One region of the Nocardia sp. NBC_00881 genome, then DNA from elsewhere that is predicted to be linked to it. Evidence: riboswitches for the same ligand, from Rfam matches in the RefSeq annotation. Region 1 holds a riboswitch; the other holds the start of a gene.
The links. Region 1 has a riboswitch for S-adenosylmethionine ahead of OH799_RS29360 (PLP-dependent transferase). Riboswitches for the same ligand answer to the same signal wherever they lie in the genome.

Region 1 (7,250 bases):
AGCGTTCGATTATGGGCAGTTCTGCCACTCACTCCACGCCGCCCGGAGCACCGAGACTGGTCTCCGGGCGCCCCGCACACTCGAACTCACGAACCGACGGAGGAACCAATGAACGACAACCGGACTCCGGTGACCGTCCTCGGCCTGGGGCGCATCGGCGCGACGATCGCCGAGATCTTCCTACGCAACGGCCACCCGACCACCGTGTGGAACCGGTCCGCCGACAAGGGAACCCGGCTCGCGGAGCTGGGCGCGCGAAGGGCGCCGACACCCGCCGAGGCGATCGCCGCGGGCAGGCTGGTCGTGGTCGCGGTGGCCGACACCGGCGGGGCCGCCGCCCTGCTCGGCTCGACACCGGGTGGACTGGACGGGCGCACCATCCTGAACGTTGCCACCGGACGCCCGGACGAGGCGCGCGCACTGGGCGTCGCGCTCAGCGGCCGCGGCGGCTACTTCCTGGACGGCGGCATCCTGGGGGTGCCGCAGACCCTCGGCACGCCCGACACCCTGCTGGTGTACAGCGGCTCCCCCATCGCGCAGGCCGAGCACGCCGACACCATCGTCGAACTCGGGAACGCGAAGTACCTCGGTGCGGACGCCGGCCTGGCAGGACTGCACGACATGGCGGTGCTCGCGGGCATGTACGGCATGTTCGGCGGCTTCTTCCAGGCCGTCGCGATGGTGGGCAGCGAGAATTTCACTGCGGGCGAATTCACCGACAGCTTCCTTGTCCCATGGTTCCGCGCACTGCTGGACATGCTGCCGGTACTCGCCGCGGAAGTCGACTCCGGGAAGTTCCCGGTCAACTACTCCGACCTGGCGGTCAACCAGGCGGGCCTGGCCAATATCCGAACAGTCAGCCGCACCCAGGGCGTGCCTACGGATCTGCTCGACCCGCTGCAGCGACTGTTCGACGCGGAAGTCGAACGCGGCAACGGTTCGGCGAGTTTCACCCGTGCCGTCGCCGGCCTGATCGGCAGCGGTGCGGCGAGCCGGAACTGACCCGGGAAACGGTCCGGGCACCCGTTCCACCACAGGGTCGGGTGCCCGATTCCGTTCAGCGCGGCGCTGGGTACCTACCCAGCGCCGGAGTCGGCCGTGCGTTATGTCTCGGCACGCAGCTCGCCGCCGAGACTCCAGGTCGGCTCAGCGCAGCGCGTGAGCCAGGTTGGCGTCCAGCGCGCCGAGGAACTCCTCGGTGCTCAGGTAGCCCTGGTCCCCGCCGACGAGCAGCGCGAGGTCCTTGGTCATCTGCCCGCCCTCGACGGTCTTGATGACGACGTCCTCCAGGGTCTGCGCGAAGCCGATGACCTCAGGAGTGTTGTCCAGCTTGCCGCGGTGCTCGAGGCCGCGGGTCCAGGCGAAGATCGACGCGATCGGGTTGGTCGAGGTCGGCTTGCCCTGCTGATGCTGGCGGTAGTGCCGGGTGACGGTGCCGTGCGCGGCCTCGGCCTCGCAGGTGCGGCCATCCGGGGTCAGCAGCACGGAGGTCATCAGGCCGAGCGAACCGAAGCCCTGCGCGACGGTGTCGGACTGCACGTCGCCGTCATAGTTCTTGCAGGCCCAGACGTAACCACCCTCCCATTTCATGGACGAGGCGACCATGTCGTCGATCAGGCGGTGTTCGTAGGTGAGGCCCGCCGCGTCGTACTGGGTCTTGAACTCGGCGTCGAAGACGTCCTGGAAGGTGTCCTTGAACATGCCGTCGTAGGCCTTCAGGATGGTGTTCTTCGTGGAGAGGTACACCGGATAGTTCTGCTGCAGGCCGTAGTTGAACGACGCCCGCGCGAAGTCCTCGATGGACTTCTTGAAGTTGTACATGCCGAGCACGACACCGCCGTCCTCGGGCATCTTCACGACCTCGTGCTGAATCGGCTCGCTGCCGTCGTCAGGAGTGAAGGTCACGGTGACCGTGCCCGCCTGATACACCTTGAAGTCGGTGGCGCGGTACTGGTCGCCGAAGGCGTGCCTGCCGATGATGATCGGCTTGGTCCAGCCCGGCACCAGCCGCGGAACGTTGGAAATGATGATCGGGGCACGGAAGATGGTCCCGCCAAGAATGTTGCGGATGGTGCCGTTCGGCGACCGCCACATCTTCTTCAGGCCGAATTCCTTGACGCGCGCCTCGTCCGGTGTGATGGTGGCGCACTTCACGCCGACGCCGTGCTTCTTGATGGCCTCAGCGGCGTCGATCGTGACCTGGTCATCCGTCTTGTCCCGGTACTCGATGCCCAGGTCGTAATACTCCAGGTTCACATCGAGATACGGGTGGATCAGCTTGTCCTTGATGAACTGCCAGATGATCCGGGTCATCTCGTCGCCGTCGAGTTCGACGACGGTGCCTTCAACCTTGATCTTGGACATGGATCTTCGTGTCCTCCTAGGATGGTGCCCTTATTGCACGGCCAGGCGAACACGCTTGTGAGCGGACCCCAGCTGTTCCAACAGACAACGTATATGTCCCGCGTTGTCCGCGAGACTTCTGGTGCAAACAAGACAAGCGTACTGCTTCCGAAGATCTCACCGCGCGGGTAGCCCCCGGGGTGAGCCGGGCCACGAGTTACCGGTTGGTAGGGCGGCATCTTCGCGGCGCGCAACGACCGTTGCCGTCGGCAACCCCTCGATACCGCGACGCACAGGAAAACGACGAGGTCCGCGCATCGCCGGTGCGATACGCGGACCTCGTGCGACCGAATCAGACGGCGACCGGAACCCGGGCGTCCGAGGCGCCTGCAGCGCCTTGTTCGGAGCCTTCGATCAGGCTCTCGGGCCGATCCCGGATCATGAGGGCGATGACCGGGATAGCCGCGAGGAAGAACCCGGCGCCGACATAGAAGGCCACGTCGTAGCTGTGGATCGCGGCACGCGCGGCCAAGTTGTCGATGGCTGGATTGTTCGCCGCGAAGGTCTTGGCGACCTGCACCGAGATGGTGGTCAGCAACGCTGTGCCGACCGCGCCGCCGACCTGCTGCGCCGCGTTCAGCAGCGCGGAGGCCACACCCGAGTCCTCTTCCTCCACTTGATGCAGGGCAACGGTCTGCATGCCGACGAACAGCGGACCCATGCCCAGCGCGATCAACACCTGCGCGGGCAGCACACCCGCGAGGTAACTGTCGCCGAAGCCCAGTTGCGCGAGCAGCACCAGGCCGATGACCCCGAGCACGGCGCCGCCCACCATCAGCGGACGCGGCCCGAGCTTGGGCAGCAACGCACTGGTGACGCCCGCGGAGATCGCGATGCCCGCCGGGAAGGGCAGGAACGCGAAGCCTGCCTTCAGCGCGGAGTAGCCGAGCGTGATCTGGAAGTAGTAGCTCAGGAACAGGAACATCGCGAACATGGCGATCGGGATGAGCAGCGCGGCAAGGAACGCGCCACCCCGGTTGATCTCCCCAGGAATGTGCAGCGGCAACAGCGGGTTCGACGAGCGCCGTTCGATCGCGACGAAGGCGATGAGCAAGCCCAGCCCCACGATGAGCAGCGCGAGGGTGCTGCCCGCCAGCCAGCCGTCGTCGGCGGCGCGGCTGAAGCCGTACACAATGGCGATCAGGCCCGTCGTCACGGTGAGGGCGCCCGGCACGTCGTAACCTCCGCTGCGCGGCGTCGGCACGTCCTTCACCACCCAGGCCAGCGCGCCGAGCAACGCGAGCAACGCGACCGGCGTGTTGACCAGCAGGCACCAGCGCCAGGAGGCGTACTCGGTGAGTGCGCCGCCCGCGATCAATCCGAGCGCCGCGCCGCCGGCGGAGACGCCGGCGAACAGGCCGAAGGCCTTGGCGCGCTCACCGGGTTCGGTGAAGGTCACCGACAGCAGCGAGAGCGCGGCCGGCGCGAGCAGTGCGGCGAACGCACCCTGGAGCGCACGCCCGGCAAACATCTCGGCGCCATTCTGCGCGAGACCGGCCAGAGCGGAGGCCCCTGCGAAGCCGACCAGCCCGATGAGGAAGATCCGGCGCCGCCCCAGGTAATCGGCCAGCCGACCGCCCAGCAGCAGCAGGCCGCCGAAGATCAGCGTGTAGGCCGTGAGCATCCATTGCCGGTTGCCGTCACTGATATCGAGATCGCGCTGGGCGAACGGCAGCGAGATGGTCACGATCGTGGCGTCCAGAACCACCATGAGCTGGGCTAATGCGATCACCCCCAGCGCAAGCCAGCGCGCCGAACTGCCCTGTCTTTCCGGAACGTCTACCGCTTTCGCAGTCTCGGTCACCGTCATCTCCTCGTTGGTCGAAGTAGTGGAGCCATCCTGTCATTTAGCGACATTTGTCGTCAAGAGAAAAATGTCGCAATCCGACATTTGGCCGTTCTAGACATGAAACTGTCAGATCGCGATACGATGTGCACATGCTCGAGTCATCAGCGCCGATCGGCGCGAGCGCAGCGGCGGACACCTCCGCGAGCCCACCAGCGAACCCGGGGCAGCCCGGCCTGCGCGAACGCAAGAAGCAGCAGACCAGGCTGCGCATCATCGAGGCCGGCCTCGACCTGTGTGACACCCAGGGCTTCGACGCGACAACGGTCGAGCAGATCGCCAACGCCGCCGATGTCTCGCCGCGAACGATCAACCGCTACTTCGACAGCAAAGAGGACATCGTCCTCGGCCCGGTGAAGGACTTCGGGCTCGCCGTCGCCGAGACTCTGCGCGACCTTCCGGTCGCAGGCAACGAACTCGAGTCGCTGCGCGAGGCGTTCTTGCACGTGGTGGGCCAGGCTGCCGACGAAGGCAACACGGGACCGATCTCGTTCCGGCAGTTCCAGCAGATGCAGCGGATTCTGCGCAGCAACCCGTCGGTCAGCGCGCGCAGCCTCGAACAGGCCGACGACAAGACCGCCGCGATCGCGGCCGTGGTGGCCGAGCGGCTCGGCACCGAACCCGACTCACCCGCGGTGCGCCTGATCGTCGGAACCTGGCAGCTGATCGGCCACGTCGGCATGGAGTGCTCAGGCGAGGCGTTCGTTCAGGACGACCTTGCGACCGCGGCCGCGGCCGCGGCAGGACGCGCCGCGTTCATCGCCACCTTCGACGAGTTCGTACGCACCTGCTGCGTCGCGCGAACCAGCGATGGCCAGTGAGTTCGCCGGAAGATTTCTAAGGCTGACCGCCTGCCAGCTATGATGCCGAAAAGGTCATGAGTGCCAGCGCCAAGCCCCGGCTCGCTGGCCGGCAACCCTCCAGCTGCGGCGGGGTGCTCCGGGTGATGACCTGGCTCCCGAAAGTCGGGAGCAAGCGCGCACAGGAGGTCGCCGAAATGTGTTGTTGTTCACACATACCGGGATAACCCTTCAGTACCGGCGAACACCTGCTTTGGAGCAAAACCATGAGTGATTTCACCGCGCCCGCGACCGGAAACTACCTGGCGCAGGTGCCGTTCGGCACTGAGCAGATCCAGCTCGGACAGGTTCGTTCCGGCATGACGAGCGCTCGCCCGCACACGCAGCGACTGGTCCCGAATGGCACGGTCGCCGCGTTCGCGCCGCGCGGCGGCGTCGGCGCGGGCAAGAAGTTCGTCGACGGATCGGCCCCGCAGAGCCTTGTGGCTAACATCGGGGATGTGCGTTCTCTCGTGATGGACCCCGCGTCGAGGACGCATTCTCACCTGGCACCCGACGAGAGATCGGCCTCCGGAGCTATCCACCGCCTGGTCCGCCCGACAGTTGGTATCCGAGATTCCGACACCGACCCTCGCGCCGGTTTCGCGGCGGCTGCGGCGTGACCGTGCGTATCGAACCGAATATCGCCTGTTCGTCCGGCGTGGTACAGCCGCCTCCAGACGGGCGGCTCGGCATCATCGCCATCGGGGATGCGCTCCTGGAGAGCGGCGCGGTCGTGCCGGACGTCCACTTGGCGGTGCAGCGCTGGGGTGAGCTCTCCCCCGCGCTGGACAATGTCGTGCTTGTCGAACACGCGCTGACCGGCGACTCGCACGTCGTCGGCAGGGCCGATGACATCCACCCGCTGCCGGGCTGGTGGGACGGGATGGTCGGTCCCGGCGCGCCGCTGGACACCGACGAATGGTGCGTGATCGCGACGAACGTGCTCGGCGGCTGCATGGGCAGCACTGGCCCGTCCACCCGCGATCCGGACGGAAAGCCTTGGGGCGCACGGTTTCCGGAGATCTCCATCCGAGACCAGGTAACCGCGGAGGCGGCATTGATGGACCTGCTCGGCATCCGGCGGCTCGCCGCCGTCGTCGGCGGGTCGATGGGCGGCATGCGGGTGCTGGAGTGGATGGTCGGCGCGCCGGAACGGGTCGCCTCCGCGCTGGTGCTCGCGGTCGGCGCGCGCGCCACCGCCGACCAGATCGGCACTCAGACCACGCAGATCGCGGCGATCAAAGCCGACCCCGACTGGCAGGGTGGCGACTATCACGACACCGGCCGCGCCCCGATGGCCGGCATGGGCATCGCCCGGCGCATCGCGCACCTGACCTACCGCACCGAGTCCGAGCTCGACCACCGGTTCCAGAACAAGCCCCAGGGCGACGAGGATCCGTTGCGCGGCGGCCGCTATGCGGTGCAGAGCTACCTGGACCACCAGGCCGAGAAGCTGTGCAAGCGCTTCGATCCCGCCACGTACGTGCTGCTGACCGAGGCGATGAACCGCCACGACGTCGGGCGCGAGCGCGGCGGTGTCGCGGCGGCGCTCGCGTCCACGCCGGTGCCCTGCGTGGTCGGTGGCGTCGATTCCGATCGGCTCTACCCGCTCTGGACCCAGCAGGAGCTGGCTGATCTGCTACCCGGCTGCGACGGGCTGGAGGTCGTGCACTCGCGCGACGGGCACGACGGTTTCCTCACCGAGGCGGCCGCGGTCTCGAAGCTGCTGACCGAGACCATGCGGTTGGCGCGGATCGGCCTGCGGTCCGGACGCTGAGCCGCGAACCTCCGGGCGGGGCTTGTACGCCTGAATGTCAGCCGCCACCGACACGAAACATCGTGCGCTAGCCGACACCCATCGTGTTGATCGTGACCGCGAGGAACACGATGCTCGAGCCGAGCAGGGTGAGCGCACCCACGTCGAACGGCTTGCTGCGCACCGCGAGCAGACCGACCCGCGCCGTCGGCAGGCACAGGCGGAACGCCGCGGCCAGCAGCGTCGCACCGCCGAAGAACAACGCCCCACGTCGCCACCGGTCGGAGGCGACGAACACCACGGCCACCACAATCACCACTGTGACGACGACCATCGGCAGATGGCAGCGCAGGAACTGCGCACCCAGGCTGCGGCTGCCGGACCGGTGTTCGGCGGTGGGCAT
Region 2 (7,250 bases), 1.1 Mb from region 1:
CGAAGTTGGTGTCCATGAACTCGGTGAACTCGGCCGCGTAGATGCGGGCCAGCCAGTCGCGCAGGCGCCGGTAACCGCTCGCCTCGGCAGGGCCGCAGGTGCGTTCGACCTCCGCGGCCATCGCGTCCGCGTCGGCGAACACCCGGATGTCGGCGCCGTCGGCGAACCTGGCGTGATAACTGGGCGTCAGCCGATGGATGCGCAGCGCGGGGACACAGGTCTCCGGGCTCCGGTCGACCGCGGCGAGCGCGTCGGTGATCAGCTCGGGCAGCGTCAACACGGTGGCGCCGGAGTCGATGTCGTAGTCCGCGCTCCGGTAGCGCCCGACCCGGCCCCCAGGATGGTCGGCCCGCTCGAGTAGCGTGACCGTGCGCCCGGAGCCGGTCAGGTACAGCGCGGCGGACAGCCCCGCCAACCCGGCGCCGACGACGACCACACGATCGGTCGGCCCCGCAACGGTCTTCACCCGGCTCTCCTTGTCATCGCCGCGGCGCGCGGGCCGCCGCCGCTCATGTCTCCACCTCGCTGGCGCTCGGCTGCGCCATGACCGAGAACTCGGCTGTGTTCATTGTTCGCTCGCTGCGCTCGCTCATGCGGCGCGCTTGGTTGCTGCCAGCGCCATCGCGCGCAACCGTTCTTTCGCGGCGGGAGTCGCGGTGCTGGTCTCTATGGCGGCCAGGCCGCTTTCGGTGAGTTCGGCGATCCGGCGCTCCACTTTGTCGACCGCGCCGAGTTCGGTGAGCACCGCGCGTAGGCGCTGCACGTCGTCCGCGCTCAGGTCGGTGCCGATGCTGGTGCGCAGCAGCTCGCCCGCGGCCGGGTCGGTGGCGTCGGCGCGGCGCAGCGCTTCGGCCAGCAGCACGGTCCGCTTGCCTTCCCGCAGGTCGTCGCCGGAGGGCTTGCCGGTCACCGCCGGGTCGCCGAACACGCCGAGCAGGTCATCGCGCAACTGGAAGGCGATGCCGATATCGGTGCCGAACGTACGATACGCCTCGACCAGGCCCTGATCGGCGTCGGCGATGGCGGCGCCGAGGTGCAGCGGGCGTTCGACGGTGTAGGCGGCGGTCTTGTACCGATTGATCCGCAAGGCGGCCGCCACCGATTCGTCGGCGCCCGCCTCACCGTGGATGTCCAGCAGCTGACCGCCGAGCACCTCGGTGCGCATGCATGCCCAGACCGGCGCGAACCTGGCGATGGCCGCCGGGTCGAGGCCGGAGGCCTGCACCATGTCGTCGGCCCAGGCCAGCGCCAGGTCACCGATCAGGATGGCCACGCCGGCGCCGAAGTGCGCCGAGTCGCCCGTCCACCCGTGCTTGTGGTGGCGCTGCTCGAAGTCGACGTGCACGGTCGGGAAGCGCCGGCGAGTGTGGGAGGAGTCGATGATGTCGTCGTGCACCAACGCGCAGGCCTGCACCAGTTCCAGCGCCGAGCACACGGTGAGCACCGCCGTCGCCTCGGGGCCATTTGAAGCGCCGCCCGCGCCGAGCCACCCGGTCCACGCGAACGCCGGCCTCGTGCGCTTTCCGCCGCGCAGCACGAACAGCTGAAGCGCATCGACGGCATCGACGAAGACCGGTCCTAGTCGCTCGATTATCTCGCGGCGAGTCAGGAAGAACGCGGTCAGGGCGCTTTCCACGGCGGAGACGAAGGCAGGCGTGCCCGGCTGCGGCACACCGGCATGCGGCGTCTGGGTACCGATTCCGGCAGACAGGGGGGCCTCCAAGGTCGTGCGGTGGTGGCCGCGCGGGAGCGCGGTTCACGGGTGTCGGCGGCGCGAGTGATTCGAGGCCGAGCGGGGGATGGTCGCGCGTTTCGCTCGACGTGGCGAACGTGCTGCCTGGTCCGAAGAATACGCGGGGCGCCCGAATGACCTGACGGCGCTGCCGCCGGTCACCTCTACACTGGACCGGTGACTTTCGACAACGTGCGGGGAAGCTCGACCCCTGGCCGGCCGTCCCGGACGCACCCGAACGTCTCTGGAACACCGTCGGTTGTGCAGAGTCTGCGGGACCACGCGGGGAGCGCGGTGCCGTTCTCTGTGGAGTTCAATCCGCCCCGGGACGCCGCCGCCGAGGCGCGGTTGTGGCGTGCCGTGCGCCAGTTCGAGTGCATGCACCCCGCGTTCGTGTCGATGACCTACGGTGCGGGCGGTTCCACCCGTGACCGCACCGTGCGCATCACAGGAGAGCTCGCGCAGGAGACCACCCTGCTGCCGGTCGCGCACCTGACCGCGGTGGAGCACAGCGTCGCCGAGCTGCGTTCGCTGGTCGGCGCGTACGCCGACTCCGGGATTCGCAACATCCTGGTGTTGCGCGGCGACCCGCCAGGCGATCCGCTCGGCGAGTGGCACAAGCATCCCGACGGCGTTTCCTACGCAGAAGAGCTGGTGCGCATCGTGCGCGACCTAGGTGACTTCCACGTCGGCGTCGCGTCGTTCCCGCAGGGCCACCACCGCTCGCCCGACCTGGCAACCGACACCACGTTCCTGGCCGCGAAACTGCGTGCGGGCGCGGAGTATTCGATCACGCAGATGTTCTTCGACGTCGAGCACTACCTGCGCTTGCGCGACCGGGTCGCGGCGTTCGACCCGGTCGAGGGCGCCAAGCCGATCATCCCCGAGCTGATGCCGATCACCTCGCTGCGCACCGTGCAGCGTGCCGAAGAACTATGCGGCAGGCCGCTGCCCGCCGCCGTCCTGGAGCGGTTGCGCAAGGCAGCGGGCGACGGCTCCGAGGAGAACGCCGCCGCGGTGCGCTCCGCCGGCATCGAGATCGCCACCGAGATGGGGCAGCGGCTGATCGACGAAGGCGCGCCCTGTCTGCACTTCATCACCCTCAACTTCGCCAAGGCGACCAGCGAGGTGCTCACCAATCTCGGCTACGGCGTCACCGCCGCACCGATCAGCGCCTGAGTCCTCGCTTCCGGCGGCGTGGCCGCCCGAATCCGGGCCCAGCGCGACGAAAGCCGGTGCGGCCGCCGCGCCCAGACCGATGAGCGTGATCGACGACGATCCGCCACCGAGACGAAGTGATGCTCGTCGAGCCAGTATCGGTGGTAGCCCCATCGTTCGGCGTGCCGCGCCAGCTCGATCGCGTTGCGCAGCGCCTGCTGCGGTGTCGATCACGCGCTGATCGGGGACGGGTCGAGGACTGATAGCGGAACGGTCATGCGGCCCGCCCCTGCGTCGGGTCCTGTTCACCCGCCTCGATGGCCACCCGCAGCCGGTTCTGCGCTGGCGCTACCGGGCAGGTCGCGAAATCGGTGAAAGCGCACGGCAGGTTCGCCGCCCTGTTGAAGTCGAGCGACACCGTGCCGTCCACCTCTGGTGCGCCCACGGCCAGTGAGCGTGCCACGGGGTAGGTGGTGACACCACTGGTGGCGTCGGTGAACAGCAGCCGCAGGTTGTCCGGGGTGCCGAACGCGACAGCCCGCTCGGTGACCTCGCCGACGGTGAATTCGATGGTGCCCGAGGCGATGTGGTAGTGCTCCAGCCCGTCGACCACCGCGCCGGTGGTCACTGTCTGCTGTTCGTCGAACGGCGTGAACCGGCCGGACACCACCCAACGTGGATTGGGCGCGTAGGTCGGGATGCCGTCGAAGCCGAGCAGATCCGGCGCTGCCGGATCGTGTACACGGACGGCGTAGCGGCCGGTCCGGCGGATCACCTCGAGCACCCGGTCCTCATGCAGCACAGAAACTCCCGGCGCACCCTCGGCGGGCCGGACGATCTGCACACCCGCGATGCCGCGGCCGTCGTACTCCAGTCGGTCGGCGGGCTGTGCGGTGATGAAGACTTTGTCGTCGGTGACCCACCAGGTGCCCGGCACGTCCGGCAGCCGCTCGGGCCGGTCGGTGAGCCAGTGCAGTCCGGTCAGACTGAGAATGCCGACCGGATCGCGCAGCTGGTCCTCGCGTGCGTGGTGCCAGCGCGCCCACTCGATCTCGAAAACGCTGGTGATGCTGGTGGTCATGACGCTCGGGCTCCTTCGTGGGCGGTGGTGCGATGGTGGGTATGGCGCAGGCTGGGTGGTCGCACGAGGTGACTCCCTCGGCGTGTGAGTCGTCGCGCTGGCGCTTCGGAGGGCGTTCTCGAGCGCGTGCTGGGTCCGGACCGCCTAGCCCGGCTTCGCCGGGGGCGGCATCCGGTGTGGCGAACGCACTCATGACGGAGTCCTTCTGGGGGAACGAAAAGACAGCGCCGGGAGCGGCGGTCGCATCACCCGGCCAGCGACGGGTGCACGGGCTGACTGCGGGAGGATCAGCTACGACAGCTCGCGGAGGTGACTGTGCACTGGTCGATGTGGCGACGGCCCCAGTGCTGGCCGTGGGCAGGGATGATCACTTCAATTCCTCCATCGATCCCGGCGGAAGCACCCGCACCCGGTGACCGGGGGGTTGCTGCGACGTCGATGAGCCAGGTCTCTCGGTCGCTCTGGATGGTTGATGCCGACCCTCGGTCAGCCGATCCCAGGGTCGAGTCGAATTATCATGCCCAGTAAGTTGGCTCTGGAACAAGAGAAGTAATCACCGTGAACGTAGACCTTGCTGCTCGCGGATTCATCGGATCTTTGTAGTAGCCAGATGTGCGCTGATGCCAGGGGTGAACATCTCCGTCGCGTAAGCCCGGGGAACGGGTCGCCGAATGTCATGAGTCCGATGCAGCATACGGCCTTTGCCGGTGGTGGGAGACCACGGCCGCGCGCGTGCGACATCGGCCTGTACCGGTTACTCGACCGCGGCGGCGTTCTGCCTCGACAGCACTCCTTCTACGTCGCCCGACGGTGGCGGGAGCCCCTTTGCCAGGTACCGCTTCTTCCCGCCGACGGTCGGCGTCACCGCAGTCCCGTGACCGTCCGGCCGCGCGGAACGCGTCCTCCGCCGCGGGGTGTGCTTTCGGCGGGGCCCGCTACCCGGTCGCCGATCCGAGTGGGCGGCCTTTCCAGCGCAAAATGCCCTGGCGGCGGGCGCGGCGCGAGCGCGCCCACAGCAGAAGATACGCCCCGATCGAGAGCGGATGCGCTAGGGCGGCAACGACGTCCGTGCCCGAGAGCGGGCCGCCGGTCTCCGTGGAACGGGCAAGCAGCCTGCTCGTGACGGCGGCGAGATAGCCGAGCAAGCCCATGCGGCGGACCGCGCCTTTGCCGAGCATCGCGGCCGCCGGTGGCACCCAATAGGTCACGGCGGCGAGTAGTGCCACCGCCGCCCCGCCGGGAACGGTGCCGCCATAGGCCGACCACAGCCAGCGGGTGTAGCCCGCGTCGAGTTCGGCCGCGCCTCGGTACATCCTGGTTCGCGCCATCGGCCCCGCGGCCACCACTGCGGTGGAATGCTCGGCCCGGCGCAGAATCCGGGCGAGATCGAGGTCTTCGGTCACAGCCGCGGCCACCGCCGCGTGCCCCCCGATGGCGCGGTAAGCGGCGTTGTCGAACACCAGGAACTGGCCGCAGGCCACCGCCGTGGACGGACGCGGGCTGCGATTGGCGGCGGCGATGGGCAGCGTCGTGGCCCAGGACCAGCACAGCAGCGGTTGCACCACAGCTTCGGCCACCGACCCGGCCAGCTGCAGCGGCCAAGGCGACACCAAGCCGACATGCCGCCTGCGCAATTCGCCGACCGCCGCCGCGATGGCGGCGGGCGCGAGGCGCACATCGGCGTCCAGGAAGACCAGCACCGGCGTGTGCACCTCCTCGGCCAGCCGGGCGCATGCGGCGGCCTTGCCGGTCCAGGCGGGTGAGGGTTCCGACTCGGTGCGCAGCAGGGTGAATCGCGGGTCGCCGCCGATCGCCGCGCTCGCGGCAGCGGAGGTGTCGTCGCTCGACGCGTCGTCGAGGATACGCACGGACATGCGCGGGATGCGCACCTGGACGCGCAGATCAGCGATCAATCCGGGTAGGCGATCGGCCTCGTCGCGTGCCGGGACGCACACCGTGACCGGCTCGATCACTGTCGTAGGCGTATCGACCAACCGGCGTACGGTGATTCGGTTGTACAGGGCGATTCCCGCGCCCAGCGCCGCGAGCGCGGCGGCGCACGTCACTGGGATCGACGCCGTGGGCGACGTATACGGACGATCGGCACTCACCATGTGCGCCACGCTATCCCGGCGCACCGACCAACCGCTCAGCGATTCTGTGTCACCGAGCGCCACCAGCGGCTCAGGGAGAAACCGACTTCCGGTGCGCCGGGCGCGGCGGGGTTGCGATCCATGTATGCCATAGCGGCGATGATGGCGGCCACGGCCAGGGTGATGCCGCCGACAATGCCTGCCCAGCCCGCGAACGAGCGGGTGTTCGGATCGGCGTAGCTGACCTCGGCGCGCAGCGTGGAGACGTCGCCGGGCGGCAATTTCCAGGACACGATGTTGTCGCCCTCGCGGCTGCCGTTGGTCTTCGCGACGCGGGCCGGGAACGCGATGGTGAACTGCACGTCGGAACCGTGCGGCGGAACAGATTTCAGATCGACCCGGCCGGTGAGGCTGACCAGGTCGCCGGTGCGCTGGAACTGCAGCTGGAACATCCCCTGGGTCTGCTCGGACAGCTGCCCGAGCTGCTGCACCTCACCGAACGACAGATCGTCGAAGAACACCTGACTGCCGGTATAGCCGTCCTGCGCGTACGCCTCCACCCGCACCTTCGCGGCGAGCGTCTCGGGCGCCTTCAGCTGCGGGCCCTTGTCGTTGGGGTCCGCGGGCACGACGGCGGCTACGATCCGGCCGGAAACCCGGTCGTTGGACGACAGACCCATCGAGACCTGGACCCGCAAGCAGCCCGCGAGTACCGGGGTCAGCAACGCGGCGAGCAGCACGGCCGCGGCGATGCGCACGCCGCGGCGTGGTGTCCGCCGCTGCGGAAGTACCGGGGCATCGGGCATCGTGGTGACGGGACTCGGCTGCACGGGTGTCATCGTGCCAGGCCAGATGCCCGGAATGCCACGCGACGGTCGCAATCCGCGCGTCGGTGTGGCGCGGCCGGCGCATCGGGTCAGGTCAGCGCCGCGTTCGGGCGGACAGAACCAGCAGCGGGACGCCGAGCACACCCATACCGACAAGGCCATACCACCCGGAATGCGGAAGGCCCAGGAACGCCACGTGGGCAAGCGCCGATCCGAGCCAGGTCCACAGGAACATCGCGGCCGGGACGGCGACCGTGGTCACGCGGCCACCGGCCTGCGGTGCCGGGGCGGCATCGGGCGCCGCGTGCTCCCACACCGCGAGCAGACCGGCCATGATGAGCGCGACGCCGAACCACCCC

Region 2: another riboswitch for S-adenosylmethionine. It lies ahead of OH799_RS34470 (DUF1684 domain-containing protein); the one in region 1 lies ahead of OH799_RS29360 (PLP-dependent transferase).

What each region holds. Positions count from the first base shown of each region.
Region 1 is NZ_CP108798.1:6,981,890-6,989,139, reverse strand. It holds gene OH799_RS29380 (NAD(P)-dependent oxidoreductase) at 109-1,002, shown strand; gene OH799_RS29375 (NADP-dependent isocitrate dehydrogenase) at 1,147-2,364, opposite strand; gene OH799_RS29370 (MFS transporter) at 2,696-4,213, opposite strand; gene OH799_RS29365 (TetR/AcrR family transcriptional regulator) at 4,342-5,070, shown strand; SAM riboswitch class IV at 5,123-5,233, shown strand; gene OH799_RS29360 (PLP-dependent transferase) at 5,316-5,711, shown strand; gene OH799_RS29355 (homoserine O-acetyltransferase) at 5,708-6,868, shown strand; gene OH799_RS29350 (DUF3017 domain-containing protein) at 6,936-7,250, opposite strand.
Region 2 is NZ_CP108798.1:8,092,518-8,099,767, forward strand. It holds gene crtI (phytoene desaturase family protein) at 1-466, opposite strand, end outside; gene OH799_RS34455 (polyprenyl synthetase family protein) at 590-1,723, opposite strand; gene OH799_RS34460 (methylenetetrahydrofolate reductase) at 1,910-2,911, shown strand; partial or broken gene OH799_RS34465 (LLM class flavin-dependent oxidoreductase) at 2,972-3,168, opposite strand; gene OH799_RS34470 (DUF1684 domain-containing protein) at 3,165-3,971, opposite strand; SAM riboswitch class I at 4,350-4,443, opposite strand; gene OH799_RS34475 (glycosyltransferase) at 4,907-6,085, opposite strand; gene OH799_RS34480 (LppM family (lipo)protein) at 6,121-6,870, opposite strand; gene OH799_RS34485 (carotenoid biosynthesis protein) at 6,986-7,250, opposite strand, start outside.